One region of the Chitinophaga pinensis DSM 2588 genome, then DNA from elsewhere that is predicted to be linked to it. Evidence: riboswitches for the same ligand, from Rfam matches in the RefSeq annotation. Region 1 holds a riboswitch; the other holds the start of a gene.

Region 1 (16,089 bases):
GCTGAATTTACCCAGTTGTACACGGGCAACATCTTTCAGGTATACAACCGCTCCGTTATCCGGACGGGTTTTGATAATGATATTACCAAATTCCTCCGCTGTTACGAGACGACCTTTTACAAAGATGGTATACTCATATGTCTGTCCGGTTTTCTGAGGAGGAGCACCTACGGTACCTGCGGAGATCTGCGCATTCTGTTCAGTAATCGCAGCTCTCACCTCTTCTGCTGTTACACCCATCTGGGCCAGCTTGTCAGGTTTCAGCCATACACGCATACTGAAGTCATCCGCACGGGTGAAGATATCACCCACACCTTTCGCACGCAGCAACGCATCCTTGATGTAAACGTTGGTATAGTTATCCAGGAAGGTTACATCATGGGTACCATTCGGAGAATATAAAGCCACCAGCATGAGGATACTGGGGTTACGCTTTCTTACGGTCAGACCTAAACGTTGTACCTCCTGAGGCAGGGTTGGCTGCGCAATACCCACACGGTTCTGTACGTCCAGTGCGGCGATATTGATGTCGGTACCTACTTCGAAGTTCACGGTCAGACTCATTGCACCACTGTTGGTACTGTTACTGGTCATGTAAGTCATACCAGGCGTACCGTTCACCTGCACTTCCACAGGAGTAGCTGTTGTCTGCTCCACCGTCTGTGCATCCGCACCGATATAAGTACCGGTCACCTGTACAGTGGGGGGCGAAATTTCCGGGTACTGGCCGATGGGCAGGTTGGTCATCGCCAGCAAACCTACCAGCACCAGTACAACAGAAATAACTATTGCGGTAACCGGTCTGCGTATAAAAGTATTTGCAATCATGTTTCTTCTTCTATTGATTCAAACTCAAACTGTTATCTATTTCTTAGCTGCGGCATCCGGCGCTTTCTTTACGGTAGTGGTATCAATCTTACCACCATCGCGTAAACGCTGTATACCTTCTGCAATCACCAGCTCGCCTTGTTTAACACCGTCCATTACGACGATGCTTTCTCTCAGACGAGGGCCCAGATGTATTTTACGCTGTTCTGCAACAGTATCTTTCGCAACAAATACGAAAAATTCACCCATCTGTTCAACCACTGCTTTGTAAGGAATGATTACGCGATCGCCTGACTGATCGTTCAGTACATTCATCACACCACTCATACCTTCTTTCAGCTCATTCTTCGGGTTGTTGAATTCAATACGCACCTTGATAGTAGCTGTCTGGTTATCTACACCACGATCGACTACTGTCAGACGACCCGGTTCAGTATAAGCCTGTCCGTTAGGCAATTGCAGACGGAAAGTAGAATCACCCGGAGTTACCGCTTTACCCTGCATACCGGAGAAACGTGGGATATCATTTTCATTCACCACGAAATCAACAGCGATCGGATTCTCTGAGGAAATAGTATTCAGTAAAGTCGTTCCGGCACCGATCTGTGCACCCAGTTTCACCTGGGAGATACCGATACGGCCGGTAAAAGGAGCTTTAATTACAGCATAGTCCAGATCTGTGCGGGCAGACAGTAAAGAAGCTTCCGCAGCGGCGAGCTGGCTACGGCTCACGTCCAGTGCAGCGTCTGCATTGTCCAGCGTCTGACGGGCAATCGCGTCCTGCTCTGCCAGTTTATGATAACGGTCTGCGTCTTTTTGTGCTTTCGTAAGGTTCGCTTTTGCCTGGGCAATACTAGCTTCTGCCTGGCGATAAGTAGCTTCATACTTACGACGGTCTATTTCATAGAGCGGTTTTCCTTTCTGTACCACTTCACCTTCTTTAAAGAAAATGCCGGTAATATATCCTGACACCTGTGCACGCAGTTCAACCTGGTTCAGTGCTACCACTGTAGCGGGATATTTATCGTAGTAAATAGCAGTACCAGTAACTGCCGGCACTACGCTTACCGGTGTAGGAGGCAATACCATGGCTGCTTTCTGAGCCGGGCCTTTACAGGAAGCCAGGTAAAATAAGCCTGTAGCGCCAATGAGGAGAATGTGTTGCTTTGTTTTCATCTGAAAATATTTGTCCTTTCAATGGTCAGGTTGTACGGACCCGACCAGTTTCCTTATTAGTAGTTGTTTGTTGATATTGTACCCAATGAACGTTGCAGATCCACTTTGCTGGACAGCACAGTATACATTGCGTTATAGTAATTCAGTTGTGCTGAACGCAGGTCTGTCTGTGCAGTGATCACCTCAAGATAGGTTTTCACCCCTTCCCTGTACTGCATTTCTATCAGACTGTATACTTCCTGTGCCAGGTCCACATTCTCCTTCATCACATAAAACTGGTTGAGGTTCCCCTTATAGGTAGCCATCGCCTGGGTATATTCAGTATTGATCTGGTTGCGCAGGTTTTCTATATCCAGGTCATTACGTTTGATCTGCAGCTCCGCCTGGCGAATGTTGTAGATACGTTTAGACCCCTGGAAAATAGGCAGGGACACTTTGAGACCTATCTGTGAACTCGGTACGTTGTTGTTGTACAACTTGGAGAATTCCGGGTTCAGATAGTTGAAGTTATAGTTCGCAAATGCAGAAACAGTAGGAATAAAGCTCCACTTGTTATACTTCAGCTGCGCATCTAAAAGGGTTTTCTGCGTCTCCAGCAACTGCATCTCGACCCTGTTATTATAAGTCACCGTCACCGTCGTATCCAGCTGTATGTTCTGAACCATCTGCACGGTATCATATACCAGTGGCAGCGGACCATTCACAGGATACCCCATCAGCTGACGAAGCTGTGCTTCGCTGGCTTTCAGTTGCTCCGCAGCTGTCTTTCTCTGCGCCCGGGTGTTATTCAGGGAGATAGTCGCCCTTTTATAGTCGGTTTTATCCACAATACCACCCTGGTATTGGTTGTAAGCGTCTTTCAGACTACGTTCCAGACGTGTCACATCTTCATCCAGGACATCTATCTGACGTTCAGTCAGCAGCATACCGTAATAAGCCTTTGTCACGTTAGCGACAACATCGATACGATAGCTTTCTGTGTTTTGTTTTGCCTGTTTGCGTACGTCACGGGCAGTTCTGCCTGCCAGCAAAAGATCACGGGTAAACAGGTTCTGGTTCCATTGGAACAAAGCTGCGGAGTTGTTTTCTACGCCCAACTGTACATAGTTCCCGTTAAAATAGGAGGTGGGAATCTTAAGATAGTGGTTGAGGCTGTAATCTACCCCAATCTGCGGGTACCAATCCGCAAGCTTTCCCTTGATGGTGTATTCAGTAATATCCTCATCCAGTCTGGCCTGTTTCACAACCGGCTGGTGGGTGAGCGCATACTGAATACAAGCCTGGAGGGTGGCTTGAGGAAGCAGTGAATCGGAGACCTGTTGCGCATAAGACGGTGCATTATACAGCACGGCGCTTAGTACGGCGGTCAGATAAAATACTCTTTTCATAAAAGGTTTTGACAATCAGAATCTTCTTTACACCAATCGGAGGACAACGACGATATTGTCCACTATATATTTGTTATTCAATTAGATGCTAATGTGATCTTCAGCAAAAATCGGACGGGCACAGTTTAGCATTATGCACAAACTGCAAACAGGTAGGTTCAGGTCGTTAACGGTTTTAACAAATCTTGGGATACTGTCGCCTAAAAAGGCGGCAAATCAGCTCCCAAAGGGAGCTGTAGCTAACCTCGTTCCCGCAATTGCAGGGCAAAGATAATGACTCGCAATCAGAAACATGTTACCACTGATGTAAATTTAAACTATTGTTTAAATCTACTTAGCGGCACGTCCACTGTGAATATGTTTTTCTGCATGGTAGGAGGATCTTACCAGTGGTCCTGATTCTACATAGTCAAGACCCATGTTATATCCTATTTCACGCAATTCTGCGAACTCATCGGGATGTACAAAACGGACAACCGGTAAATGTTTTGGGGTAGGTTGAAGATATTGTCCGAGTGTCACCACGTCACATCCGTTATCGTACAGGTCTTGCATCGCCTGTACCACTTCTTCTTTCGTTTCGCCAAGACCCAGCATGATACCACTCTTGGTACGCATGCCTCCGTCTTTCAGGCGGCGGATAACTTCCAGGCTACGATGATATTTTGCCTGGATACGTACTTGTTTTGTCAAACGCTCCACTGTTTCCAGGTTGTGGGATACTACCTCAGGCGCCACATCAATGATGCGCTGTAAGTTTTCCCACTGGCCCCTGAAGTCAGGGATCAATGTCTCCATAGTAGTGTCAGCATTCAGTGATCTGACAGCTTTAATGGTATTTGCCCAGATGATAGAACCACCATCTTTCAGTTCATCTCTGTCCACGGAGGTAATTACCGCGTGTTTTACCTTCATCAGGTAAATAGCTTCCGCCACACGCTGAGGTTCATCCCAGTCTACGGCTTCCGGTCTGCCGGTAGCAACCGCACAGAATCCGCAGCTACGGGTACAGATGTTTCCCAATATCATAAAAGTAGCGGTGCCGGCTCCCCAGCATTCACCCATATTCGGGCAGTTACCGCTCTCACAGATCGTGTGTAATTTATGTGTATCAACCAGGTTACGAACCTGTTTGTAACTCTCCCCTATTGGCAACTTAACTCTCAGCCAATCAGGCTTTTTAGTCCTTGGTGCAGCTGGTGCCGTACTACATGGCGTTGCGGTCGTGATCGGTGTTTCTTCCATCTCTGATCCTTTCTTTAGAACACAAATTTAATACTTCTCAACTATTTCTTGTCCCAACGCTTTCCAAACTGTAACGCAATGTATGCATTAAAGAAAAATTTCTTAGGATCCTGGTCGATCATAATATCGACATCCTTGGTATAATACTCCGCATTCACACCCACTTCCAGGGCGCTGACCACCTCGTTAAAACGAGCCCAGTCAAAGCGCAGACCAGTTTTGGCATGTATACCAGGTACAATACTCACCTCGCCCCAGCCCTTTCCGAAACCAGCGCCGCCAATAATAGACGACCTGTCCAGGAAAGCCTGGTCATATAATGGATCCTGACCATATTTCACCTGTACACCTCTTGATGTATTCGGATCTACCACATTCAGGTAATAAGGCTTCTTCAGACCAACGGAAAGTCCGCCATAATAGATCGCATTTACCAGTACCCCGTTTTTGTTGCCCTTACCGCCGATCAGTCTTTGCTGACCAACACCCAGTTTGGCCTGGTAAAAGTTATTCTGCTTACCATATATATATGGCTTCTCTGAATAAATAAAGCCAAATTGATCGATATCTTTTAAAGCACCTGGCTTTTTATCTTCCTTCGGATTCTTCTTCTCAGCAAACTCAAACTGGAAATAAGTCACCTTCTGCCTGCTCTTTCTCCAACCCAGTTCAAAAAAACCAGCCCAGCCATCCGTATTGATACGGCCACCCAGGGAAAATTCTCTTTGATACAGATTCTCACCCTCTTCCAGCTGTTTAAACAAGGAAATCCGCTTCAGCTTCCGTTCCTCCCGCTGTTCTTTTTTGGAAGATGCGTCTGTATCTGTAGTCTGGGCATACAAACCACCCGCCATGGCCAGTAAAAGCAAGGATAAGTATAGTCTTTTCACCTGTATAGATTTGTTTAGTTAACGGAGTATAGCCGCCAGGCTATACTATATAAACGTAAGGGGCATAATATTGGTATGCCAGCTGTTACAAACCTACACGTTTTTTCTGTCATGTGTAAATTTGTTTTTCTTTGAAAACCCACGCCCATGTATATATAACGCCCCGGAACCAAAATGGTTACAAGATTTGTTTATCAGGCAATTCCACTCCTCACCAGCCTCGCTCCTACCGCACAATGCAGACACCTTTTTTCCTCACAATAAACCTGTTTCAATTGTAATAATGCCTGTGTTTCACCTGCCGATCCGACGCCGACATGCAAGGTTTTCCATGCACGTATCTGGTGATTATCTTCCGGTGGCAACTGTCGCATAAATGCCACCGCCCGCTCCTGGTAATAACTATCCTTTTTTTCTCTGCCATAGACATATAATAATGGTAAAACGGTATTGATCAACATATTATGTACCGCCCGCCTGCCCGGCATCCTTGTCCGCGCCACCGGCTTCCCAAAACGGTAATGCGTTTGCCAGTATCCGGAAGGGGCAACATCCAGCAGCTTTATCAACGTATGCACATCTCCGGCATCCAGTATGGAAGAAAACAGGTGCGCCTGTCTGTGTAGTAAACCTGCCATGGCGGCAATTTTCATAGTCGGAAAAGACGCAGGCCGCATCCGCAGCCACTTCCAATGCTCTGCATCCATAGGCAAAAGCTTATATTTATGCCGCAGATATGCATATTCCTGTTGCAGATACGTCATATAATTATCCGGTGTCTTCTGCACTTTTCCATCTCCTATAACTGCCTGATCTGCAATGTCTCCCCGGATCAAGTCCACCTCATCTCCACCTGAACGCCATCCCTTCTTCCCCTCCCGTTCCATCTCCGCTCCCCTCAACGTCCATTCATCGGCTGCAAAATCCCTGATCTCCCCTTTCAGCATACCCGCCTGGCCAAATAACAAAGCTTCCAGTTGCAGCAAGTCATGCTGATGACGCAACAACATTTTGTAGGGTAATGACCTGGCCAGTTCCAGGAAGGTCTCCCCATTTACCGGCATACCCGCCCCCCTGGCCAAAGCACGGTAACACACCTCTTCCCAGTCATACTGTGTTTGCAATAGCCAGGCTTTCATGACATCCGCCCGTTGTTCCAGCCGTTCTATCAACAAGCGGTCTTTCCATCCCGTCCATACCAGTGAAGGCACTTCGGCCACTGATCCTGCACAGGGCACAAAAGCCTGCGATTGCCGCAACCATTCATAACGCTGTAATAATAACTTCGGAATACAGTGCCGCAATTCAAGAATGGGAATACCATGTGTGTGTGCACCTGTTATATCATGCTCAAAAACGATATGGAGCACAACATTCCGGTATTGCAGGTTATACTGATGCCCATGCCGGAACCAGTCAGACGTTTTCAGGTGAAGTTCCACATTCCCCACCCATAAGGTATGGCCGATGCGGATGCGCGCAGCGGTAAAATCAGGTCCCGCATGACGGTTCAGTTGCCCGGGATGATCTATCTGAATAGCATCTCCCTCCAGGGTGCATAGCCCCGATTGCGTAAATAAACGGAATTGCCAGATATGCTGGAATAGCTCCTCCGACATGATCGGATCAACAGGTACAATGGTCATAATTGGTTGGTTAACAGAATAATTAAAAGTCAGATAAGGTATATCAAATTAATAAAAAAAAAGGTGTGTCAAAAAAATTAAAAATACAGCCATTTGGAAATTTGATGAAAGTACCCTTAACTTTGCACCCAGTTCTTACACATGACTTATCCAGAAAGGCGGAGGGACTTGGCCCTGCGATGCCTTAGCAACCAACCTGCAGAAATGTAGGGAAAGGTGCTAATTCCGGCCCCGGTTATACGATAACCGAGGGAAGATAAGTTGGCAGAGATTGAAATTCACTGTAATAAAATACTTGAAGGCTCTTCCAACATCGGAAGGGCTTTTTTTATGCCCGTTCTGGTAGTTATATGACCGAATGAATGTCTGTTTGTGCGTGTGCCAACCAGGGTTTAATAACAGTATAATTACTTTGAAGATTGAAAATAGCTACTCAATTATTGCATAGCATCCCGGTGGATGAGTTGACTGGCGCCATCTCCGTCCCCATCTACCAGACTTCCACCTTCGTGCAGGAGTCTCCCGGGATCAATAAGGGTTTTGAGTTCTCCCGTGCCAACAATCCTACCCGTAAAGTGCTGGAAAACCTGATATGCAGCCTGGAAGAAGGACATGCAGGTTTCGCTTTCGCCAGCGGTATGGCAGCGATTGACGCTGTGATGAAACTCCTGAAAACCGGTGACGAAATCATGGCCGTAGAAGATACCTACGGAGGCATCTTCCAGATGTTCCAGCACATGTTTGAACGCTTCGGTATCAAAGCTAATTTCGTCGACACCAGCAATACAGACAAAGTACTGGCAGCTATCACGCCCAATACGAAAATGATCTGGCTGGAATCGCCCACCAATCCGACATTACGCATCTCCGATATTAAATCCATCAGCAAAATTGCCAAACAGCATAACATCCTGCTGGTGGTGGATAATACCCTCTGTACCCCCCTGCTGCAACAACCAATGCCGCTGGGCGCAGATATCATTATCCACAGCGCTACCAAATATCTCGCAGGACATACTGACGTCATCGCAGGACTCGTAGTAGTCAATTCAAAATCGCTGGCCGATCAGCTACGCTTTAATCAGAATATTTCCGGTAGTATCCTCAGTCCTTTCGAAGCCTGGCTCACCATCAGAGGTATCGAAACACTGAGCCTCCGGCTGGATAAACAATGCAGCAATGCCATGGCAATCGCCACCTGGCTGGCTGCACATCCTGCAGTAGATAAAGTGTTCTATCCCGGCCTGAGCACACACAAGAATCATCATATCGCACGCAAACAGCAAAAACAATATGGCGCATTAGTCAGCTTCTCCCTGAAGAATGACAATATCAAAAATGCGATCCGTGTAGTGAATGCAACCAAACTCTTTAAACTCGCAGAAAGCTTCGGTGGTGTAAAAAGTATGCTCGATCATCCGACTACCATGACACACCGGAACATTCCGGAAGAATTCCGTAAAAAATCAGGTTTACCAGACTCCTGTATCCGTCTGTCAGTCGGTATCGAAGACGCGGAAGATCTGATCAACGATCTTAAACAGGCACTCGACAAATTGAACCTGCCTGCCGGAAAACAAATGACCGTGCTGCAATAAACGACTCCTGCTAAAGGATATATCAACTCTGCAGGGAACATCAGCAGCACGCAGGGAACAACTATTTACAATAAACTTTTTTCAACATAACGCAGCACAATTTTATCAACCTGCTGCATTAAAATGGAAGTAAGCACTAAGTATAGAACATGGAAAACAAAATCATCAATTTAGGCATTTTCGGATTTGGTTGTGTGGGACAAGGATTATACGAGGTACTAAACAGAACGAAAGGTATCAATGCCCGTATCAAAAAGATATGTATTAAAGATCCTAACAAGCCTCGTCCTATCGACGCAAGTTATTTTACTACAGACAAAAATGAAATCCTCAATGATCCAACCATTGATGTTGTAGTAGAACTGATCAATGAAACAGATGCTGCATTCGAAATAGTAAGCACTGCGCTGCGTAATGGTAAAGCTGTAGTAAGCGCCAGCAAACGTATGATCGCAGAAAACCTGCCTGCACTGTATCAGCTGCAGGTAGAAAACAAAGTACCGTTCCTGTACGAAGCATCCAGCTGCGCAAGTATTCCCATCATCCGTAACCTGGAAGAATACTATGATAACGACCTGCTGAATGCAGTTGAAGGGATCTGCAACGGTTCTACCAACTACATCCTCACCAAGATATTTGAAGAGAACCTGAGTTTTGAAACTGCCCTGAAACAGGCGCAGGAATTAGGTTTCGCAGAAACCGATCCTACCCTGGATATCGAAGGTTATGATCCGAAATTCAAGATCGTGATCCTGTTATTACATGCCTTCGGTACTTTCGTAAAACCGGAAGAAGTATTCAACTTCGGTATCCATCACCTGAACGACTTCGACATACAGTTTGCAAAACAACGTAACTGTACCATTAAACTGATCGGTAACTGCCGCAGGCAAAATGGTCATGTAAACGCATATGTATTGCCACACCTGATCCGTGAACACAACCTGCTATACGATGTATACAACGAATACAACGGCGTACTGCTGGAAAGTGCATTCACTGACAAACAGTTCTTCGTAGGTAAAGGCGCTGGTGGTACGGCCACCGGTAGCGCAGTACTCTCCGATATCTCTGCACTGCTTTATAACTATCGCTACGAATACAAAAAAATCAAACAGTCCAATCAGCCGGCATTCACCAACGATGTACAGCTGAAGATCTACCTGCGTTACAGCAATGCTTCACAGGTGCATCTGACAGACTTCTACAACATCTCTGAGAAATACGAATCCGCTACTTACAGCTATGTGGTAGGTGTGATCAATCTGCAGAAATTAAAAGAAGCAGACTGGTTGAAAAATAAAGATGTGAATCTGTTGGTACTGGGCGAAGACCACGCACGTTAGTCATCAGTTAATCAGCCATATATTAGCAGAAGGCGTCCGCCATTGGCGAGGCGCCTTTTTTTTATAAAAAAAACACCTGATCCTTTGGGGACCAGGTGCATGTATAAATCGGGTTAGCATCGGGATAAATGGACTTTTGAATAGGACATAGGACTATAATATCTTTTGCAATGTCGCACCCAGTGCCTCTCCGCGTAAATTCTTCGCAACAATCTTCCCGGATGGATCAATCAGAAAATTGAACGGAATACTGTGAACCGCATATAATTTGGGTACTTTACCTTTAAAGCGTTTCAATTCAGTAACATGCGTCCAGGCGCCTGTTCCATCCTTTTCAATCGCCTTTAGCCATTTTTCTCTATCACCTTCCTGATCCAGTGAAACACTCAGGATGGTAAACCCTGCATCTTTATATTTTTGATACGCAGCAATCAGATTAGGACTCTCTGCCCGGCAGGGCGTACACCAGGATGCCCAGAATTCAAGCAATACATGCTTTCCACGATAGTCGGAAAGCGATACCGCCTTTCCATTGATATCCTGGCAGGTAAAATCAGGTGCCGGCATTCCATTCTCCACCAACAGCAATTGCTCAATATTTGTTTTAAGTGCCAGACCGACCTTTGTATGCTTATAATCATCGTTGATTTTTTCATACATTGATGCGGCCTCCCTGGGCCTGATCAGGTTCTGGCCTAGCAAATCCCTCACAAATAGCAAGCTGAAATAGGAAGCCGGCCGTTGACGGACAAAATCACCTTTAAAGCCATTGAACCATTGATCCAGGGTTTGTCTTGCGCGGATAATATCTGCGTCATCAGCATATTTCCCATTTATGCTATCACTCGCCCTGCTATATTGTTGTTCTGCCATACCTGCGATAACAAAGTCATCGTTGAGCCCTGAGCCTAAAAATGTAGCAGTGGACAAACCGCCTTCACTCGTGATAGTAATATCTCCTGGTTCAAGATAAATAGTCTTTCTGTCGATCTTTGTTCTGTCAGCCACCGGGACCAATGCCAGATAAGCATATGTCGGATCTGAAATCTTTCCTTGCAATACAAATCGCCCATCTTTCACGTCTGTAGAATCCAGTAAGATTTTCTCGGTAACATTCTCTCTTCCATTCTCTACTGTCGTATCAAATCCCGCAGGCACAGCGATATAGACTTTTGTATGCGGCGGCACATTTTTAAATTCCCCCTTTAAACGATACTCCTTTGTTTGTGCGTGCGTCATCAGGGGCGATAATAAGCCAAGGGCCAGCAAACTTCTTTTAAAAACAATGTTCATGGTGTCAAATGGTATTTGGGTATACCTATATAAAGACAGATCCTACTCAAATCTTAGCGTCTTGATCGCATATATTTGTAATAAATACCGCCATCATGAAAAACACCGCCCCGGATATCAACACTTATATCGCCGATTTCCCCGAAAATGTACAGGCAATCCTTCAGCAGGTGCGCGCTACTATTCACAAAGCAGCTCCTGAAGCAACAGAAGACATTAAATATGCCATACCAACATTCGTATTAAACGGCAACCTGGTGCATTTTGCCGCATTTAAAAGCCATATCGGCTTCTACCCCACCCCAACGGGTATCGAAGAATTTGAGAAAGAGTTATCTGCATATAAACAAGGAAAGGGGTCTGTACAGTTTCCATTAGACCAGCCAATGCCGCTGGATCTGATCACACGGATCGTAAAATACCGGGTTAAACAAAACGCTGAAAAGAAGAAGAAGTAAGATGACTAAAGCCATCTCACTCCATGATTATTTTTTGCCGATCACGGTAAGCATTTCTACAACGTTGCTTACAGGCAATCCCATTACATTATAAAAACAGCCATTGATCCGGTCAATACCCACTGCGCCGATCCATTCCTGGATCGCGTAAGCGCCGGCTTTGTCGTAAGGCTTATAAGCATCTACATAATAAGTGATCTGTTCAGTCGTCAGGGGTTTGAAATGAACTTCCGTCTCTTTGGAGAAAGCAGATTCTTCACCCTGCTGTTTGATCACCACCCCTGTGATCACCCGATGTATACGTCCGCTAAGGGCTAACAGAATACGGATCGCATCTTCCCTGTCCTTCGGTTTACCAATAATGGTATCGTCCAGTACCACAACCGTATCAGCGGTGATAACGATATCATCATCTGCACAGAGTGCGGCTACAGCAACAGATTTCTGCCGGGCAATATGCACTGGTATGTCAGGAATCGCCATATCAGCAGGGAAAGTTTCCGCTGTATCCACCACTTTTACTTCAAAAGGAATACCCGCCTGTTCCAGCAGTTGTTTTCTACGGGGAGACTGAGAAGCAAGAATCACACGTTTTCCGGTATACATCAGAGCAATATTTTAAAGAAGATCATGGAAAGAATACCAGACAGCATCAGCCATTTCACAAGCGAACTCACTTTATGATAATGTTCCGGCAGATGTGCCTTTTTCAATAGGATATAAATATAAAAAACAGGCGCCTGAACCAGCAGTGCCAGATAGATAATAGCCGGCCACCAGCCGATAAACGCAATCCGGATCTGCACCAGCAGGATCAGGATCAGCAATGCCAGCATCAGTGCATTACAGATCTGTTTGGCCGGATTCACACCCCATACAATCGGAATAGTACGGCAACCGTCTTTGCTATCCCCCAGCATATCTTCCAGGTCTTTTACGATTTCCCGGATCAGGGAAATGATAAAAGCGAACAGGGCATATACGCCGATCACCTGTATCAGCTTTCTGCCGATGGGCGACATGATGGCTTCGAAGCTTTCATAAATCTGCTTCTCATAAAAGCCGACTACCACTACCGCCAGCGCCGTCAGCAATGAAATCAGTACGTTCCCGATCAGCACCTGACGTTTGAAAGAGGTAGAATAAAACCAGAGTATCAGGGAGCAGATCACCTGGGTAAATCCGAGGTAGATCACACCGATACGCCAGGCCACAATAAAGCCAATGGAAACGCCGGCCATATTAAATATGGTGTGCCAGGCCATCGCCCAGCGGCGATTGATGATCTTATCAAGCACCATCTTTTCCGGCTTGTTGATGATATCTATATTGATGTCAAAATAGTCATTGATAATATTGCCTGCAGCCGCTATCAGCACTGTAGAGAAAGATAACAGGCAGAAAGACAGCCAGGAAAGCGAAGGCGTTTCTCCGTTATAGGTCAGTACCGGCGCCACCACGCAATACTGTAACAGGAATTGGGTCAGCGCTATATAAATAAGATTTGGATATCGGACCAGCCTGAAGAAGGCAATCAGCAATTTCATAATTCAATAATTGCGGTAAAAATATTTCCTGTTATATATAATATGATCGCAGCCGTTATCTGCTGGCAATCTCCTCATCCATCATCCAGTGATCGTTCAGTTTCAGTACTTTTTCGATCACTTCCCGCACACAGCCAAAACCTCCGTTGACCGGCGACACATAACGGCATATGCTTTTGATTTCCGGTGCGGCATCTGCAGGACATACCGGCAGTCCTACCAGTTGCATAGCCCTGTAATCAGGAATATCGTCTCCCATAAACAGGATCTCTTCCCATTTCAGGTCGTTTTCAAATGCGTAGTCCTGTAATTTCTCCTGTTTATCCAGCACACCGGTATAAATATCTTTGATGCCCAGGCCCTGCAGACGGCTCACCACACTCTCCGATTTTCCACCTGAGATGATCACCACCCGATATCCTTTTTTAACCGCCAGCTGTAATGCATAGCCGTCCTTGATATTCATTCTGCGGGATTGGTCGCCGTTGGGCAATAACTGTACTGTACCATCTGTCAACACGCCGTCAACATCAAAAACAAAAGTGGAAATAGGCTTAAAGAGAGCTAAGATGTTCATTATTAAAAAATTAGGAATTAAGAATTAGGAATTAGGAATTAAGGCAGCGGCCTAATATAGCAGCCCAATTCTTAATTCCTAATTCCTAATTCCTAATTGCCAAAAGTAATACACTTTTTCTAGTCTGCCGCTCAGGCATCAGCTGTTGTGAAAGTCATAGATACTATCCGACATCACCTGGTAGATCAGTTTGAGGTACTCCTCATCTTCAATCAGTCCACGATGTCTGGCCATGGTATTTTCATCCTTCCGCATAGCGGGACCAGTCTGTACAGATTCCGGCGGGAATTTCTCAAGTCTGTCAAAAGTCTCCTTAATAATAGGTTGCAGGAGAGAGAAATCAAGTCCGGCGCCTTCACAGTAACGTTTTGCCCTGGCTATCAGGTGATTGGTAAAGTTGTTACACAATACGGCCGCCAGGTGTAACTGGAGGCGTTGCTGAGAATTGACTTCCCTGATGTCAGGACTTACGCTCTGGGCTACTGAACGCAGCCTGCGCATCACTTCCTCATTCGCCCCTTCCAGCAATAAAGGAATCGCCGGATAGTTGCGCACCTCTTTACGGAGCGATTGTAAAGGATACATTACTCCTGTATTCGTAGAGATTTTTTTAATTGCATCCAGCGGAACTGCACCTGCTGTATGTACCACAAAACGTTTACCCAGTCTTAATTCGTCATTCAATTCCGGAATAGCCGAGTCACTTACGGCCATAATATACACGTCAGCATCCATATTAATGTCCAGCAGGTCGTCGGTGCCGGTGGAGTGTAAAGACTCTGCCAGCTCCACGGCATGTTCCTTACTGCGACTGATCACCTGTAATATCTGGTGACCGTGCAGTTTTAATAAATGACCAAAGCAATGCGCCACATTTCCTGCGCCAATAATAACTATATCCATTCGGTGTAAGGTTAAATATATATTATGGTGTACCGGTTCTTTTAAAAGCAATGCAGAGGTATCGCACTCATATCTTTATATGGCTGGGCAACTTCCCTTGTTAGCTACGCTGTTATCCAGCAATTTAAGTATTAAACTGTTAATGACTCATTTTTAATGAATTTATCAAAAATATTACATTTATCTTCAATACATTAAAACAGTCTTATTTTTTATTCTCAGGCTACTTTTATATACTTGCAAAATTCGTATTTGTATTTTTTATACGAAATTTTACGTATCTAGTAGCTCATAAAGACGGCATAAATGGCAAAAAATCTAGTAATAGTTGAGTCTCCGGCGAAAGCCAAGACGATAGAAAAGATACTGGGCAAAGACTTCGAGGTAAAGTCCTGCTTTGGTCACATCCGTGATCTGGAGAAGGATGACATGGGTATCGACATCGCCAACAACTTCAAACCTAAGTACACTATACCTGACGATAAAGAGAAGATTGTTAAGGAATTAAAGAAACTCGCCAAAGACACTGACGAAGTTTGGCTAGCAACGGATGAGGACCGTGAGGGTGAGGCCATTTCATGGCATTTGTGCGAAGTACTCGGACTGGATCCTGACGTAACCAAGCGTATCGTCTTCCATGAAATCACCAAGCCTGCCATCGAAAGAGCCGTACAACAACCCCGTCTATTAGATATGAACCTGGTCAATGCCCAGCAGGCCAGACGTATTCTTGACAGAATAGTAGGTTTTGAATTATCTCCGGTGCTCTGGCGTAAAATGAGCATGCGTAATTCATTGTCTGCCGGCCGTGTACAATCTGTTGCGGTAAGACTGATCGTGGAGCGTGAACGTGAAATCAATACATTCAATGCCGTTAGCAGTTTTAAAGTAGAAGCTTTCTTTACTGCTAAAGATCTTCAGGGCAAAAATATTACTTTTAAGGCAGAAGGACCTACCCGTTTCAAGACGGCGGAAGATGCCGAAAAGTTCCTGCAGCAGTGCATTGGCGCTGCTTACTCCGTGAAAGACATTCAGGTAAAACCAGGTAAAAAATCACCTGCCGCACCTTTTACAACGTCTACACTCCAGCAGGAAGCCAGCCGTAAACTGGGCTACAGCGTTTCCAAAACCATGCTGCTCGCTCAGAAACTCTATGAAAGTGGTAAGATCACTTACATGCGTACTGACTCCGTG
Region 2 (16,089 bases), 2.6 Mb from region 1:
AATGCCCAGATGGACAGTGATGCCACGCCGGGATCGGTGAAGCGTAGCTGATGCATACAAGGTGTTACTGTCTTTAAGAGGAAGTCAAATGACTCATCACAATTGGGCCAGTCTTCGCTGACTGCTTTCATGGGTGAGCGGAGTATAAACATCAGGTCATAGAGGTCCGGATGTTCAAAGCCGAATTTTACGTAGGAGTGGAGCAATTGTTCCAGCTTTTCCAACGGATCGGTGGAGGTGGCTTCTTTTTCGAAGGCTTTGTATAATTCTCCAAAGGCTTCTCCCTGTACTTCGTACAACAGTTCGTCCTTGTCTTTATAATAGAGGTAAATGGTGGCAGGGCTATATTCTATCTTTTCAGCTATGTTCCTGATAGAGGTCTTTTCATATCCATCATGGATGAACATGTCCATCGCGGTGCCGATGATCAGTTTACGCATCTCCTGCTTTTCCCTTTCCTTACGATCACTAATACCCATGTTAATATCTTTACGATGCAAACTTACTAAACACTGTTTAGAAAATAAAATATTTTCAATAGTTTTACGTCACTATCTTATAAAACAAAGACGCCTTTATGAGCAGCACAGCATCAAACGTATCAGAATCAGGGATTTATACAATTTTAGGAGCCGGTGGAATTATCGCGAAGGAGTTAACATCCGTATTGTTAGAAAATGGGAAGCAGGTACGCCTGGTGAGCCGAAAGGTACAGGCGGTAGACGGAGCAAGTGTGATGGCGGCTGATATAACAGATCCGTTACAGACCCGGAGAGCTATCAGTGGTTCTTCTGTCGTTTTTTTAGTGGTGGGTCTTACCTATAACCATAAACTATGGCAGGAGGCCTGGCCGAAGATCATCCAGAATGTGATCCATGCGTGTAGTGAGGGGGGCATTCCACTGATCTTTTTTGACAATGTATATATGTATGGATTGGTAGATGGAAAGATGACGGAGGACACGCCTTTCAATCCGCGTAGTAAAAAAGGGGAGGTGAGGGCATTGATTGCGGGGAAGATCATGGATAGGGTAAAAGAAGGAAGGCTGACGGCAACGATTGCCAGGGCGGCAGATTTCTATGGACCGGGTGCAGATACTACCGGTATTCTCAATATGATGGTGATAGATAAGCTGGCGAAAGGTCAGACAGCGAACTGGCTGGGGAATGATCATGTAACACATAGTTACACGTATACACCTGATGCAGGTAAGGCGTTGTATCTGCTGGCGTCAGATCCTTCGACGTATAACCAGGTATGGCATCTGCCGACGAAGAACCCTGCACCTAACGGGAAGGAATATGTGGAAATGGTTGCAGCAGCATTACATACGAAGCCGAAGTATATGAAGCTGGGTACCTTTATGATCAAGCTGGCAGGCTTTTTCAATACTACGATTGCGGAGTTGCATGAGATGATGTATCAGACAACACATCCTTACATTTTCGATAGTACGAAGTTTGAAAAGCATTTTAATTTCACGCCTACTTCTTACGAAGATGGTATAGCGGCAATTGTAAAAAAGACCAAAGCTTAGAAAAATAAATTTGGAGATATAAGATATCCATCTATATCTTTGCATCAGTTCTTTAAGATTCTTATCAAGAAAGGCAGAGGGAAATGGCCCTGTGAAGCCTTAGCAACCATCCGGAACCACCAAACCGGAAAGGTGCTACATCCAGCCCGCATAGCGGGAAAGATAAGTCAGTAGGTTTGATCGATATTTTAATCAAAATATATTCAACTCACCTGGCTACCAGGTGAGTTTTTTTATTTTAAGACCTTCCTGTTTTCTATCTGTCATCTCTGATAAGTTCCTGCCGAGGACCTGTTTAATCAACAATTTTCATCAAACTCAAAAACACAAGAGATGAGCACAATCACACAACTGATCCATTCCATTCCCGTAGATCCTCAGACCGGCGCTATCGCAGTACCTATTTACCAGACATCCACCTTTGTGCAGGAGGCACCCGGCGTCAACAAAGGTTATGATTATGCCCGTACGAACAATCCAACCCGTGAAACCCTTGAAAAGATTGTAGCTCAGCTGGAAGACGGCGCTACCGGGATTGCGTTTTCAAGCGGTCTGGCGGCTATTGACGCCATTCTGAAACTGTTGCAATACGGAGATGAAATTGTGGCCGTGGATGACATTTATGGAGGCGCATTCCGGTTATTCAATAAGGTGTATCAGAAGTTCGGCATTAAGGTGACTTATGTAGATACTTCTGATGTGCAGGCGGTATTCAATGCGATCACGCCAAAGACAAAACTGATATGGCTGGAAACCCCGACCAATCCGACTTTAAAGATATCTGACATCGCTGCTATCGCGAAGATTGCAGCTGCAAATAAATGCCTGTTCTGCGTGGACAATACCTTTGCTTCACCGGTATTACAACAGCCCTTGAATCTGGGTGCAGACATTGTTATTCATAGTGCAACCAAATACCTTGGCGGACACAGTGATCTGATTGCCGGTGTAGTTGTAACAAGGACACCTGAACTGGGCGCGGAGATTAAGTTTTATCAGAATGCCTGTGGCGCGATCCTTTCTCCTTTTGACAGTTTTCTGTTGATTCGTGGGATAGAGACACTGCATCTGCGTGTAAGACAGCATTGCAGTAATGCGCAGGTTATTGCAGAGTATCTGGCGGCGCATCCGCTGGTAGATAAGGTATTCTATCCGGGTCTGAAAACACATCCCGGACATGAAATTGCGAAGCGCCAATCCAAGGGCTTTGGCGGTATTGTTTCGTTTACCCTGAAAGATGATACCCAGGCAGCGGCACTGGCATTTGTGACCAGCACACAGTATTTCAAGCTGGCGGAGAGCCTTGGAGGTATTAAAAGTTTGTTATGTCATCCTGCGGGTATGACCCATAAATCTATCCCTGATGAGACCCGTAGAGCCGCCGGGGTAGCGGATAGTCTGATCCGTTTGTCCGTCGGACTGGAGGAGCCGGCCGATCTCCTTTCAGACCTTGATCTTGCCTTTCATAAAATTCAGCAGGCGACCGGGTCTGTTTTAAGTTTATAGTTTCGTAGTTTGCAGTTCTGGAATGCTCAAACTGCAAATTGTTAACTATGTTAAAACCGATGTTTCTAGGTGTTTGCCTTTCCGCTGTATGTTTCCATATTAATGCACAGGACAACACTGCCGTAATAATTAAAGATGTTACCTTGATTGACGGGAGCGGGGGAGCCGCCCGTTCCCATGTCAGTCTGCTGATAAAAGACGATACTATCGCGGCCATATTACCTGCCGGCACCAATTATCCCACAAAAGGCGCGGAAGAGATCAACGGCAGCGGTAAAACGATCATGCCGCTGATGGTAGATGCGCACAGTCATCTTGGTCTGCTGAAAGGCACCGACATCTCCGCTCAAAACTTTACGCCCGATAATGTAACCCGTCAGCTGAACCAATACCTGAGTTATGGTGTGGGTACTGTATTGAGTCTGGGTACGGATCAGCCTACCGGCTTTTTCATGCGTGACGCTTCCCGTGCAGGCATGATGAGCGGGGCTTCCTTTTATACAGCTGGTTTTGGATTCGGCGCTCCCCGGGGCACGCCGCCGGTGGCATTTGGACCCAGCATATTGCGTCCCGTAAATGCAGATCAGGCGCTGGAGGAAATGCGTCATCTGGCAACCCTGAAGCCTGATTTTGTAAAGATCTGGGTGGATGGCAGTCCGAAGCTCCTGCCTGAAATATACCGTGCCATCATTGCAGAGGCACATACCCACAATATCAAAGTAGCCGCTCACGTTTATTACCTGGAAGATGCACATCAGCTGGTAGATGCCGGTGTTGATGTATTAGCGCACAGTATCCGTGATCAGGAAGTCGACGATGCGCTGATCAAGGCGATGAAGCAGAAGAATGTCTATTATATCCCCACGCTTTGTATAGAAGATTTCGGCCTGTCCTATGGCCTCATTAGCCCCGGATGGTTTACAGATCCGTTTTTTATGCGCTCGCTGGAGCCAGGCGTATGGGATATGCTGAACAGCGACGACTATCGTAAAAAGCAAAATGAGGACAAGGACAAAGCCCGTAAGATACAGGCGTTTGCCATTGCTAAAAGGAACTTTCAGAAAATGGATAGCGCAGGCGTGAAAATCGCTATGGGGACAGATTCCGGTGCACAGCCGGTAAGGGCGCAGGGATTCTCTGAACACCGTGAGCTGCAGCTGATGGCTGAATCAGGTATTCCTGTTTTAAAGGTGATCAGTTATGCCACTCACGGGGGCGCCGCTTTATTGGGTATCGATGCAGAAACCGGTACCCTGCAACCAGGCAAAAAAGCAGACTTTATGGTACTTGATGCCGATCCACAACTTGATATCAGGGCCACCACAAATATCAGTTCCATCTGGAAAAACGGAAAACAGATACAATAATCAAAATAAGGCGTCGCCAACACGCCTGGGGAAACAACATGAGATCAGCATTCAACATTGGCTTATGCCTGTTATTGTCCGTAACGGCGTTAACAGGATATGGTCAGCACAAAAAGAAAAAGACTGTAAAAGCGAAACCGAAGGCCAAAACAGCAGTCGTTGCGAAGGCCGTAGGACCTGCTTATTCCTCCGCACAGCAATTACAGATGCGCAAATCGTTCTACCTGTTATATGTGCTTGAAAGAAATGGCGCCGCGCATAATGTGGTGGTAAAAGATGCTGCGTTCAACGCAATTGCAAAGGACAGACAGGAACGCCTGGCTGCCGCTTATGCTTCCTGCGGAGATGGCGTGTGTATGGGACAGGCAATTGCCTGGACACCGGAAGAGGTCAGCGCAGTGGCGGATGAATTTAAGCGGCTGACGGTGACAGACAATGATATGGCGCAGATAGTCGAGCGGCTGAAGATAGAATCCCGTTATCCGCTGTACAATAACGATGCGGATACTACTTTTATCAGAAAAGCGTGGGAAGATGTTGCTGCGGGTATGAACCATATTTTCAGGGTGTATCTGCAAGGCGTTGCGCCGCGTTATCCTAAGATAGATTCCATTTCCTTCCGTCCGAATGATGCCGCTTTTGTACAGAAAGTAAAAACGGCGACACAGCAGGTACTGGCTGTCGGCGCGGGTAGTACTTTTTTCAAACAGCCGCTGATGGGATCTCTGGAAGCGCTGGAAATCAATGGCAGAGACGAGGCTATCCGTTATGAGCCTTTATATAAAGGCGCGAATGCGGCTCCTTTTGCCAAATCAAGAAGGATCAACTGGAATGCTTATAAGTATACGTCTATCATGGTGCCGGGTAGCGGTCCGGGTAAGCCGGGTAAGACCATGGATACGATGGGTATGTACCGTTGCGGATTGGCAGCTGATATGTACAATAAAGGTGTAGCGCCTTTCATTATTGTTTCCGGCGGACATGTGCATCCTTATAAGACGCCCTTCTGCGAAGCAGTAGAGATGAAAAAGTATATGGTGAGCAAGTTGGGTATTCCTGACAGTGCGGTGATCATTGAGCCACATGCGAGACATACGACGACCAACATCCGCAATGCTGTAAGACTAGCCTATCTTTTCAATATGCCGGCAGCAAAGCCGATGCTGATCGTGTCTGATTCGTTTCAGTCACTGGCAATTGAAAAGATGGCCATCCGTTTTATGAATGAAATAGGCTATCTGCCATACGAAGGACTGGAGAGGAAGAGCCCTACGGAAAATGTGATCATGCCTGACCTGCGGGCATGGCAGCAGGATCCTGAAGATCCGCTCGATCCCTAAGCCAGTTCCGACCCTTCATCACCCTGGTTACCATCATGGCGGCTACTGTATCTCCGGTGGCGTTCAGAATGGTAGCCAGGGGATCGACCAGGGTACCGATGACCATCACTGCCGGCAGGGCTTCTATCGGAAACCCATAAACAGACATCACGAGCAGTTCCCCGATATAACCACCGTTTGGAATACCCCCTTCCACAATACTTACGATCACAGTGACCCCTAATGCCAGCAGTACGGTATCTACACCGGTCAGCGGACGGCCAAACATCGCGAATACCACACCGATTTTAATGATAGAAGAGATACTGGAGCCGTCCTTGTGCAAGGAACCGCCCAGTGGCACTACCACGTTTCCAATGTGTTCCGGAATCCCCATGCGTTGAGCGGCCGTCAGATTGGCCGGGATGGTGGCGATGCTGCTACAGGATCCCAGGGCTGTAAAAGTAGGAATGAGGTTGTTTTTCCAGTAGATCTTCACGCCTGCGAAGCCGCCGGCCAGGAAAGCGTATACGCTGAAAAGTACGATGAAATAAAAGAGGCCGAATCCGTAGTAGACCGCCATGGAGCTGGCATAGGTGCCAAAGAGCTGTGGACCGAGCGTACCTACCTGGTAAGCGAAGTAGGCCCCCAGACCGACAGGACCGAGTACCATGATAATGTCCAGGAAGGATTTCATGACTTCGTTGCCGGAGTGCAGGAAATTGCGGAATGCCTTACCAGCTTCACCCGCTTTCAGGGCTGCAAAGCCTGTCAGCGCGGAGAAAATAATAAAAGGCAGCATGTTTTTCCGGGACAGTAGTTCGAAGAATTCCCCGGTTGTGAGCAGTTTTACGATCTGTTCACCAAAACCAGCAGGATGCGTGTTTTCGTCGGGTACGAAGGTCCCTGGCGCTACTGCTTTCAGTGGGAAGATCCAGACGGCTACGATGGTGAGGAATGCCGATACCAGCACGGTACCAAGGAAAACGAAGGTCATGACGGAGATGACCTTGCCTAGTTTTTGTCCGGGGTCTATATTGGCAATCGCAGAAGAAATAGCGAAGAAAACCAGCGGAATGACCGCTGTAAAGAGCAGGTTGAGGAAGATATCACCGATTGGTTTGATCACTTCCACCCGTTGCCCGAAGATCAGTCCGAGGATACTGCCGGCGATGATACCGCCGAGTAGGGTCAGCAGACTGCTGTAATTTTTGAGAATGTTCCGCATATGGCGTCAAATATATCGAAAAGTCCATTTAATAACCAGGGAAGTAGTTTGGGCGGCAATCAGGCGTAATAGCTTGACTGATGCAAGTATGTACCTGTTGGCAGGCGGTTTGGCGAGAGGGCTCTTAAGGTCAGGGAGGCTTTGCTTTTTATTCAGTAGGTCGCCATCGATTTTTGGAGTTTTATGTAATAAAAAATATAATTGTTAGATTGACATTTATCATTAACTTGCGTTAAGTAGCGATTGATTTTGTAAGAATAGGGTGCCCGGTTATTCCACTGTTATAGAAGACTTATCCGCCAGATATTCTCTTCTGATTTTATTGTTCCATACATACTGACAGGCTGGTTGTGTTTATCAGGATTGTTTTCACATTTGAGTTGAATGGATGTGTGTGTCGGGCGATGTAAAAACGCGTGTTTTATTAACAAAGGTTTCTGCGAGCTGCATGCAAATTTCCCAGGTAATTTTTGCCGCATGCGGCCGATTCAATAACGTGAACTAGATCGGCGAAGGTCGAATTCATTCGACCTTCTTCTTTTACATTTTCCCTGACGAATATTTAGTGAGCCATCTTTCCGGTTGTCTGTCTGCGTTGTTCCTGTATGCGCTGCCACAAAAGTCCATTTTCCTGTATATCTGCTTCCTGATTTGCTCAGTCCGCGATAACTGTGTTATATGTATTTGCGCAGCGGGAGAGTCCTTGGTTAGTTTGCCAAAGATGTATTGATAATTGCTGCTTTCCCCGGAAAGAGATAATTTTAGCCCTTATGACCGATGACGAAATATTAGCAGCATTCAAAGAGAGGAGGACGACTTACGATACTTATCTTCAGGCGAACGAGATTCAATTGTGTACCTGTCCCGGCTGTGGTTTTCCTTCACTGACTGACCGGGGAGAGTTCGAGATCTGCATTATCTGCTTTTGGGAAGATGATGGACAGGATGATCATGCTGACAGCATACTAAGCGGGTTATTTGAAGAACTTCAGCTATCCGGCCCTAATCAGGGACTATCACTTATAGAAAACAGGATTAATATCGGGCGAATACTGGAAAGTAATGCTGATATGATCAATGGCGAAATAGACTTAAACACTGCACGTGTGTTAGAGACCATTGCTTTTTATCAGCTGCGGAGAATGGATATTGAGGGACGGATGACGGGAGAAGAGTCCGCGCAGGATCATATCTGGCTGGAGTGGCAGGAGGTGAGAAAGGACTTACAGACGGCGCTTGTTGTGCCGAAGCTACCTGAATAACAGGTACTATATGGCTAGTTGCCCGGGCGAAGAGGTGGACTTGATCCGGTATTGCTATGGTGATGCGGGGGAGCTGTCATGTAAGCTTTGATGTTGTCGACGAGAATGATCGGAGCATGAAGGGGCGGCTGCTGAAGGACGTAGCAGCGGGTAAAATAGATGTATGTTCGAAATAGCGGGTAGAAAAATAGGCAACAAAGATAACAGGATGGTAGCTGCGTGTTTATTCTAACTGTGTGATAGCAGGATAGCGGTATGTATGTACCGGAAGAGGTGTGTTGTACAGATGTGTTGTTGCTCGTTGGATATGCGTGTGTACTTTAAAGCGTTTTATCGCTTCAGGAGGTATCACGGCAATGACATCTGCGGCAACATATCGTTGATCACGGGACGGACCATCCTGGCGCATTCCTCTCACTTGTAAGGTCAGGATCAGCGTTCCTTCTCCGGCAACGAACAGGGGAATGGTCAATCCTTCGAAAGGTTTCCCTGGGTATATGGTTGTAACGACGGTATCAGTGCCAGTTACACGGCGTGTATCAAAATCAATCCGAACGGCGATGGCTTTTATTTCCAGGGCGCTAAAGCGTCCGTATGGGGGTATTTCCTGTGCGGGAATATACAGTTCATCATTCCCGGAAAGCGTGGGTTTTACTGGGAGGAAACGATCTATGCCGATCTGCTGGTTAAAGCGGAAACCATTAATAGCAGCGTTATCGCCGTTAGCAGCAATCAGTAAGCTATTGAGTCGATTTACATGGCTGCTGTCGCAGCGTACGTCCAGTTCATGATAGCAGGCATTGCGGATAAGCCGGCTTTTTCTGCTGGCTATGCCAAAGCGTTTGGCTGCTTTGCGGGTAGCGATCGTCTGACGTACTATTTGCGGTGCGCCACGGAGGAAATATTTACCGTTGCGCTCATAGCCGATCTGCGGACCGAGTTTACCGGTAAAGGTGATAATGGATTGTTGTTTTGCCATCGATGTTGATTTTGTGCATACTGAATTTAATCATAATCCGGCGGCGGGCGGCGCTGGATGGCTGGGATATTATCCACTAATTGCAGTGGCGGATGTGGAAAACCAGCGCAAGCGGCTTCTCTTTATGGACTCTTCCCTTAATTTACTAGCTTTGGGCCTGCAAATCGTAAAACAGGCATATGAAAAAGGCATTTATTTTCGACATGAACGGCACGATGATCGATGATATGGCATATCATTTAGAGGGCTGGTTTAATATTCTGAATGATGACCTGGGGGCAGGTATGACCCGGGAGGCGGTGAAGAGGGAGATGTATGGTAAGAATCAGGAGTTGCTGATCCGTATTTTCGGGAAGAACCGTTTTACGGAGGCAGAGATGGATGCATTATCCATGGAAAAGGAGCGGAAGTACCAGCAGGCGTATCTGCCGCACCTTCGTTTGATTCCGGGACTGGACACTTTCCTGGAAGCAGCTGAGAAAGAGGGTATCCTGATGGGTATCGGTACGGCGGCTATTCCGTTTAACGTGGATTTTGCGCTGGACAACCTACAGATCCGCCACTATTTTAAAAGTATCATTACTGCGAATGATGTTGCTACGAGTAAACCGAATCCTGAGGTTTTCCTAAAGGCGGCGGAGGAACTGGGCGTTGATCCTGCGAACTGTATTGTATTTGAGGATGCGCCAAAAGGAGTAGAGGCAGCTGCAAATGCGGGTATGAAAGCGGTGGTACTGACGACTATGCATACTGCTGAGGAGTTTATTGGCTTTGACAACATACTCACGTTTGTGCCTGATTACACGACACTTAGCACCAGTGGTTTGTTCAGATAATCCTGGTTGTCTATCTGCCTTAGCGCAGCGATAAATAGTTGATGGTCCTGGCGATAGCCAGGGCCATTTTTATTGCGAGCCGGCTCCTATCGGAAAAGATAGTAAGTCCTGGTTAGTTGGTTTCCCAAGCCGGCTAACGGCGTTTGTGGTGTGGGGTTCCTGCAGCGTTGCAGGCTATTCTGATCTTTGATAAAAATTAATTGTAAAATTGACATTTATATTTCTATATTGTGCTAAATAAGCGGTCTGCAGTTTTAAATGCTGGCAATATCAACACTCTGTTTTATATTAGCGGAATTAAATTCCTGCAAAGTATGACACGTTATTCCCGGCAAACCCGGATGCTGGTAGCTGTAGACTGTATTATTTTCGGTTTTGACGGACAGGATCTAAAGCTTTTGCTGATCAAACGCGGCTTTGAGCCGGAGAAAGGGAAATGGAGCCTGATGGGAGGTTTCGTTCAGCCTGATGAAGATCTGGAGCAGGCAGCGGCGCGTACGCTGACTAAGCTGACAGGACTGGACGGGGTTTACATGGAGCAGCTTGGCTCTTTCGGTCATCCCGGCAGGGACCCGATGGAAAGAACGCTTTCAGTAGCCTATTTCGCCCTGATCGACATCAATCAATACAAACAGCAGATCACTGATGAGTATAAGGCAGAGTGGTTCCCGCTCAAAGATGCCCCTAAACTGATCTTTGATCACGCCGATATGGTTGAAGAGGCTCAGGCCAGGTTACGTTACAAAGCGGCGATCCACCCGCTGTTGTTTGAGCTGTTACCGACCAGATTCACAATTCCGCAGTTACAGATACTGTTTGAAGCAGTATATGATGCCGGCTTTGACAAGCGTAATTTCAGCAGGAAGGTTTTATCTACCGGCTTGCTTGTCAAACAAAAAGAAAAAGAGAGGGCTACTTCCAAAAGGGGAGCATTCTATTATAAGCTGGATAAAAGAAAATACAGCGCCAAATTCCACGCCTTCCTCAATTTTGTTTCCGATCCGGGAAATTTGAAATAGGCCATCACTGATATGATGGTCACTGTTGATACAGTGATAATCATATCAGCGTTTTTTTGCCTTTTTTTATAATTGTCTTTTTGACAATAAAGTATATACGAACAATTATTCATTTTTAAATTAAGCGGCTGTTTCCTGCTATAGGTGGGAGGCATGTCAGGATTGTACGTTATGGAAAATTCATTTGTAATAGGTGTCGACTTCGGTACCGATTCAGTGCGCTCTCTCGTAGTAAATACTCAGACAGGACAGGAAGCCGGCAGTGCAGTGCATTACTACCCTCGCTGGCAGAAAGGATTATACTGTGACCCGGCTACGCAACAATACAGGCAGCACCCGCTGGATTACCTGGAAGGGCTGGAGCATAGTATCCGTGAAGCATTGCAGCAATGTCCTCCGGGTACGGCGGCCCTGGTGAAAGGGATCGCCGTAGACACGACCGGTTCTACGCCGGGTCCGGTAGATGAAACCGGTACGCCGCTGGCTTTGGTACCCGGATTTGAAGAGAATCCAAATGCCATGTTCGTCCTCTGGAAAGATCATACTGCCAATAAGGAAGCAGCCCTGATTAATGACATCGCGCATAGCAATGGGATGGATTATACCCAGTACAGTGGCGGTATTTACAGCAGCGAGTGGTATTGGGCCAAGATATTGCACGTTATTACAACTGATGATGCCGTACGTGAAAAGGCAGCTTCCTGGGTAGAGCATTGCGACTGGATCCCGGCTGTACTCACCGGCAATAAAAGCCTCAGCACCCTGTTACGCAGTCGTTGCGCAGCGGGTCATAAAGCGATGTGGCACGCCTCCTGGGGGGGCTTACCTCCGCGTACGTTTCTTGAAAAACTGAATCCCGCACTCACAAAATACGACCAGACATATACCGATACCGTTGAAGCGACCGTACCTGCCGGCACTATCAGTGCGGCATGGGCGGAGAAATTGGGTCTGCCAACAGATGTAATCATCGGCACCGGTGCATTTGACGCACACATGGGCGCCGTAGGCGGTGGTATCCAGTCTTACTCCCTCTGTAAAGTCATCGGTACCAGCACCTGCGATATCCTGGTAGCGCCTATGGAGGAAGCTGGGCATCTGTTTGTAAAAGGTATCTGCGGACAGGTAGATGGTTCGGTAATACCGGGTATGCTCGGATTGGAAGCGGGTCAATCCGCTTACGGCGATGTATTTGCCTGGCTGCGTAAACTGATCATGGGACCGATGTATGCCCTCTTACCGGATGAGCAGGACAAACTGGCCGCAGTAGAGGGCCGGTTGTTAGGCTACCTCTCGGCACAGGCGCAGCAATTGCCATTGAAAGAGAATGATCCGCTGGCACTGGACTGGTTTAATGGTCGTCGTACGCCAGACGCTAATCACACGCTGAAAAGCACCATTACAGGTTTACACCTTGGTATAGACGCTGTACAGGTGTTCAAAGCACTGGTAGAAGCCACCGCTTTCGGGGCGCAAAGCATCGCAGCGCGTTTCGAGAAAGAAGGTATCGCGATCAAAGAAGTGATCGCCCTGGGTGGCGTAGCCAAGAAATCAGGTTATGCCATGCAGGTACTGGCAGATGTCATGAACCGTCCTATCCGCATTGTCAATAGTGAGAATGCATGTGCACTGGGCGCGGCTATGTTTGCAGCAGTAGCAGCAGGTGTATATCCTGATATTGATCAGGCACAGCAGGCAATGACTTCCGGATTTGAAACGACCTGGCAGCCCCGCCAGGAGAATGTGGCTTATTACGCCGCCCGTTACCGCAAATTCCAGGAACTGGGCGCTATCACCGAAAAACTATACGTATGAGCAAACAATATCAGGGCATAAAAGAGCAGGCTTACGAAGCCAATATGCAATTGCCTGCACTGGGACTGGTACTCTTTACATTCGGAAATGTAAGCGTAGTTGACCGTGCTGCCGGCGTATTTGCCATAAAACCCAGCGGCGTGCCTTATGTGCAGCTGTCGCCGGATCAGATGGTGATCGTTGACTTTGACGGTAACACCGTTGAAGGTAACAGCCGCCCCTCCTCGGATACCCAAACTCATGCGGTATTATACAAGCACTGGGATGATATCGGCGGTATCGTACATACGCATTCCACGTATGCAACTGCCTGGGCACAGGCACAGCGCGATATCCCTGTTTATGGTACTACGCACGCTGATCACCTTACCGCAGACGTACCCTGTGCAGCGCCTATGAGTGATGACATGATCAAGGGGAATTATGAATACCAAACCGGTTTTCAGATCATGCAATGCCTGCAGGAAAGAGGTCTTTCCCACAAGGATGTAGAGATGTTACTTGTCGGTAATCACGCTCCTTTTACCTGGGGTAAAACAGCTGATAAAGCGGTCTATAATGCCGCTGTGCTGGAAGAAGTAGCACGTATGGCATTTCTTACGGAGAGTATCCGTCCGGAATGTCCGAAGCTGAAAGAGGCGCTGATTAAAAAACATTTTGAACGCAAACACGGGCCCGATGCTTATTATGGACAATAGCGCAGGTCATCACCTATAAATTCCAACAGCATGATACAGTTGAAGCAATTTGAAGCCTGGTTTATCACAGGCAGCCAGCATCTTTACGGAGAAGAAACTTTAAAGCAGGTAGCGGCGCATGCTGAAAAGATCGCGCAGTCCCTGAGCAATGAAGCCAATATACCGGTACGCATCGTCTTTAAACCAGTCGTAAAGACGCCTGACGAAATTTATCGTATCTGTCAGGAAGCGAATACAGCGCCTGATTGTATCGGCGTCATCGCATGGATGCATACTTTTTCTCCAGCCAAAATGTGGATCGGCGGACTGAAAGTATTACAACGTCCATTGCTGCACCTGCATACCCAATTTAACCGCGACATCCCATGGGGTGATATAGATATGGACTTCATGAACCTGAACCAGTCCGCACATGGTGACCGTGAGTTTGGTTTTATGATGTCAAGAATGCGTATGGATCGTAAAGTAGTGGCAGGCCACTGGCAGGATCCGGACGTCGTTGCAGAAATCGGCGTATGGCTGCGCGCAGCTGCCGGTTGGTTTGACTGGCAGGGTGCACGTTTTGCCCGTATAGGCGATAATATGAGACAGGTAGCTGTTACCGAAGGGGATAAAGTAGAAGCAGAACTGCAGTTCGGTTATTCCGTTAATGGTTACGGTATCGGTGATGTCGTGAAATACATTAATGGCATCAGCGACGCGGCTATCGGTAAACTGGTGCAGGAATACCAGGATACCTATACGTTGTCAGCCGCTTTACAGAAGAACGGCGCACAACATGCCTCCCTGCTGGAAGCCGCACGTATCGAGTTAGGTCTGCGTGCATTCCTGGAAGAAGGCAGATTCAAAGGCTTTACTGATACCTTCGAAGACCTGCATGGTATGGAACAATTGCCGGGTATTGCTGTGCAACGTCTGATGGCAGATGGTTATGGTTTCGGCGGAGAGGGCGACTGGAAGACCGCTGCATTAGTGAGAGCCATGAAGGTAATGGGAAGTGGTTTGCCGGGTGGTAACTCCTTCATGGAAGACTATACATATCATTTTGATCCGGATAACAGACTGGTGCTGGGTGCGCATATGTTAGAGATCTGTTCTTCTATAGCGAGCGGTAAGGCGTCCTGTGAGATACATCCATTGGGTATTGGTGGTAAAGCGGATCCGGTAAGATTGGTGTTTAATGTAGCCAGCGGACCGGCGATTAATGCGTCAGTGATTGATATGGGTAACCGGTTTAGATTGCTGGTGAATGAAGTGGAGGCTGTTGCACCATTGCATGAGCTGCCGAAATTGCCCGTGGCGAGGGTGTTGTGGAAGCCGTATCCGGATATGCGTACGGGGTGTGCCGCGTGGATCCAGGCGGGTGGTGCGCATCATACTTGTTACAGCCAGAATCTCGGGGCTGCGCATATGCAGGATTTTGCTGACATGGCGGGTATTGAGTATGTGAAGATCGGTCAGCAAACGGATTTGTATCAGTTCCGGAATGAGTTGCGGTGGAATGATGCGTTTTATCTGATGAAAGGATTTAAGTAATTAAAGATCGATAGGCTGAATAAGCCAATGATGACGTGGAATATCAATCGCCGGTCCGTTTCGTACGGATCGGCTTTTTATTTTGGACGAGTTGATGCGGTTTTTTGATACGTATTATTGGGTAGTGAGATGCGGGTTTGATGCGGTTTTTGAGGTGTGGTATTGGGTGGTGATGGGGAGGTTATGCTGCTGCGGGTTGAGGTGAGACGCGGGTTTGATGCGGTTTTTGAGGTGTGGTATTGGGTGGTGATAGGGGAGATTATGCTGCTGCGGGTTGAGGTGGGGACGCGGGTTTGATGCGGTTTTTTGAGGTGTGGTATTGGGTGGTGATAGGGGAGATTATGCTGCTGCGGGTTGAGGTGGGGACGCCGGGCTGACGCCCTTTTTGCGAGAAGGGCTATTGGGCGGTGAGGGGCGTGTTGGGCGTTGGGATGGGGGATTAAGCCTATCAAGCGGGGCGGGCTCTCAAAGGGCTAAGGCCCTTTGTCTCCACCTCAACCTCTCCGCTGATAACGTCAGGTGGATTGGTAAGGGCGTCTAAATATTAATGAGCTGTTTAATTGATCTTGTAATTGATCTTGTAGGTGTTCATTTTTAATGCTTAGATTTTGGTTACTAATTTTTGTTTGTTAATTCTTAATGTTTGGTGCTTGTTTGCCAATGTTTGTTTGTTGATGCCTGTTTGTTGATTCTTTTTTACTGATTCTTTTTTGCTGATGCTTGTTTATTAATTCTGTCCTGTTTATTAATTCTTAATTCCTAATTCTTAATTCTTAATTCCTAATTCTTTACAGTGTTTGCCAGTTTCTTACCAGCTCCGTTAATAATGTTTGTCCGGCGGGCCAGTCTCCCAGGTTGGAGTCGGCGTTGATGTGTCCTTTTTCGCCGGCATTGACAAACCGGCTTCCCCAGGCATTGGCGAAAGACCTGGCGCGTTCCAGGGTGGCATACTGGTCGTTGGTACTTGAAACCACAATACTTTTGAAG

The links. A riboswitch is a leader RNA that binds a small molecule or an ion and turns the genes downstream of it on or off. The one in region 1 is predicted to bind S-adenosylmethionine.
Region 2: linked by a shared signal. The riboswitch ahead of CPIN_RS19805 (trans-sulfuration enzyme family protein) and the one ahead of CPIN_RS09855 (trans-sulfuration enzyme family protein) in region 1 are both predicted to bind S-adenosylmethionine.

What each region holds. Positions count from the first base shown of each region.
Region 1 covers NC_013132.1:2,387,194-2,403,282, reverse strand. Annotated here, with positions in the region: gene CPIN_RS09890 (efflux RND transporter permease subunit) at 1-828, opposite strand, end outside; gene CPIN_RS09885 (efflux RND transporter periplasmic adaptor subunit) at 865-2,004, opposite strand; gene CPIN_RS09880 (TolC family protein) at 2,061-3,392, opposite strand; gene lipA (lipoyl synthase) at 3,723-4,637, opposite strand; gene CPIN_RS09870 (hypothetical protein) at 4,679-5,527, opposite strand; gene CPIN_RS36470 (DUF2851 family protein) at 5,722-7,173, opposite strand; SAM riboswitch class I at 7,317-7,436, shown strand; gene CPIN_RS09855 (trans-sulfuration enzyme family protein) at 7,593-8,771, shown strand; gene CPIN_RS09850 (homoserine dehydrogenase) at 8,921-10,117, shown strand; gene CPIN_RS09845 (redoxin domain-containing protein) at 10,271-11,410, opposite strand; gene CPIN_RS09840 (iron chaperone) at 11,506-11,868, shown strand; gene CPIN_RS09835 (Maf family protein) at 11,896-12,474, opposite strand; gene CPIN_RS09830 (geranylgeranylglycerol-phosphate geranylgeranyltransferase) at 12,474-13,415, opposite strand; gene CPIN_RS09825 (KdsC family phosphatase) at 13,471-13,992, opposite strand; gene CPIN_RS09820 (Rossmann-like and DUF2520 domain-containing protein) at 14,131-14,946, opposite strand; gene topA (type I DNA topoisomerase) at 15,202-16,089, shown strand, end outside.
Region 2 covers NC_013132.1:4,957,155-4,973,243, forward strand. Annotated here, with positions in the region: gene CPIN_RS19795 (TetR/AcrR family transcriptional regulator) at 1-479, opposite strand, end outside; gene CPIN_RS19800 (NAD-dependent epimerase/dehydratase family protein) at 578-1,537, shown strand; SAM riboswitch class I at 1,596-1,706, shown strand; gene CPIN_RS19805 (trans-sulfuration enzyme family protein) at 1,871-3,043, shown strand; gene CPIN_RS19810 (amidohydrolase family protein) at 3,091-4,410, shown strand; gene CPIN_RS36840 (YdcF family protein) at 4,449-5,750, shown strand; gene CPIN_RS19820 (dicarboxylate/amino acid:cation symporter) at 5,695-6,957, opposite strand; gene CPIN_RS39180 (CPCC family cysteine-rich protein) at 7,728-8,219, shown strand; gene CPIN_RS19830 (hypothetical protein) at 8,443-9,198, opposite strand; gene CPIN_RS19835 (HAD family hydrolase) at 9,378-10,034, shown strand; gene CPIN_RS19840 (NUDIX hydrolase) at 10,349-11,053, shown strand; gene CPIN_RS19845 (ribulokinase) at 11,225-12,868, shown strand; gene CPIN_RS19850 (L-ribulose-5-phosphate 4-epimerase) at 12,865-13,566, shown strand; gene araA (L-arabinose isomerase) at 13,597-15,102, shown strand; gene CPIN_RS19860 (RBBP9/YdeN family alpha/beta hydrolase) at 15,891-16,089, opposite strand, start outside.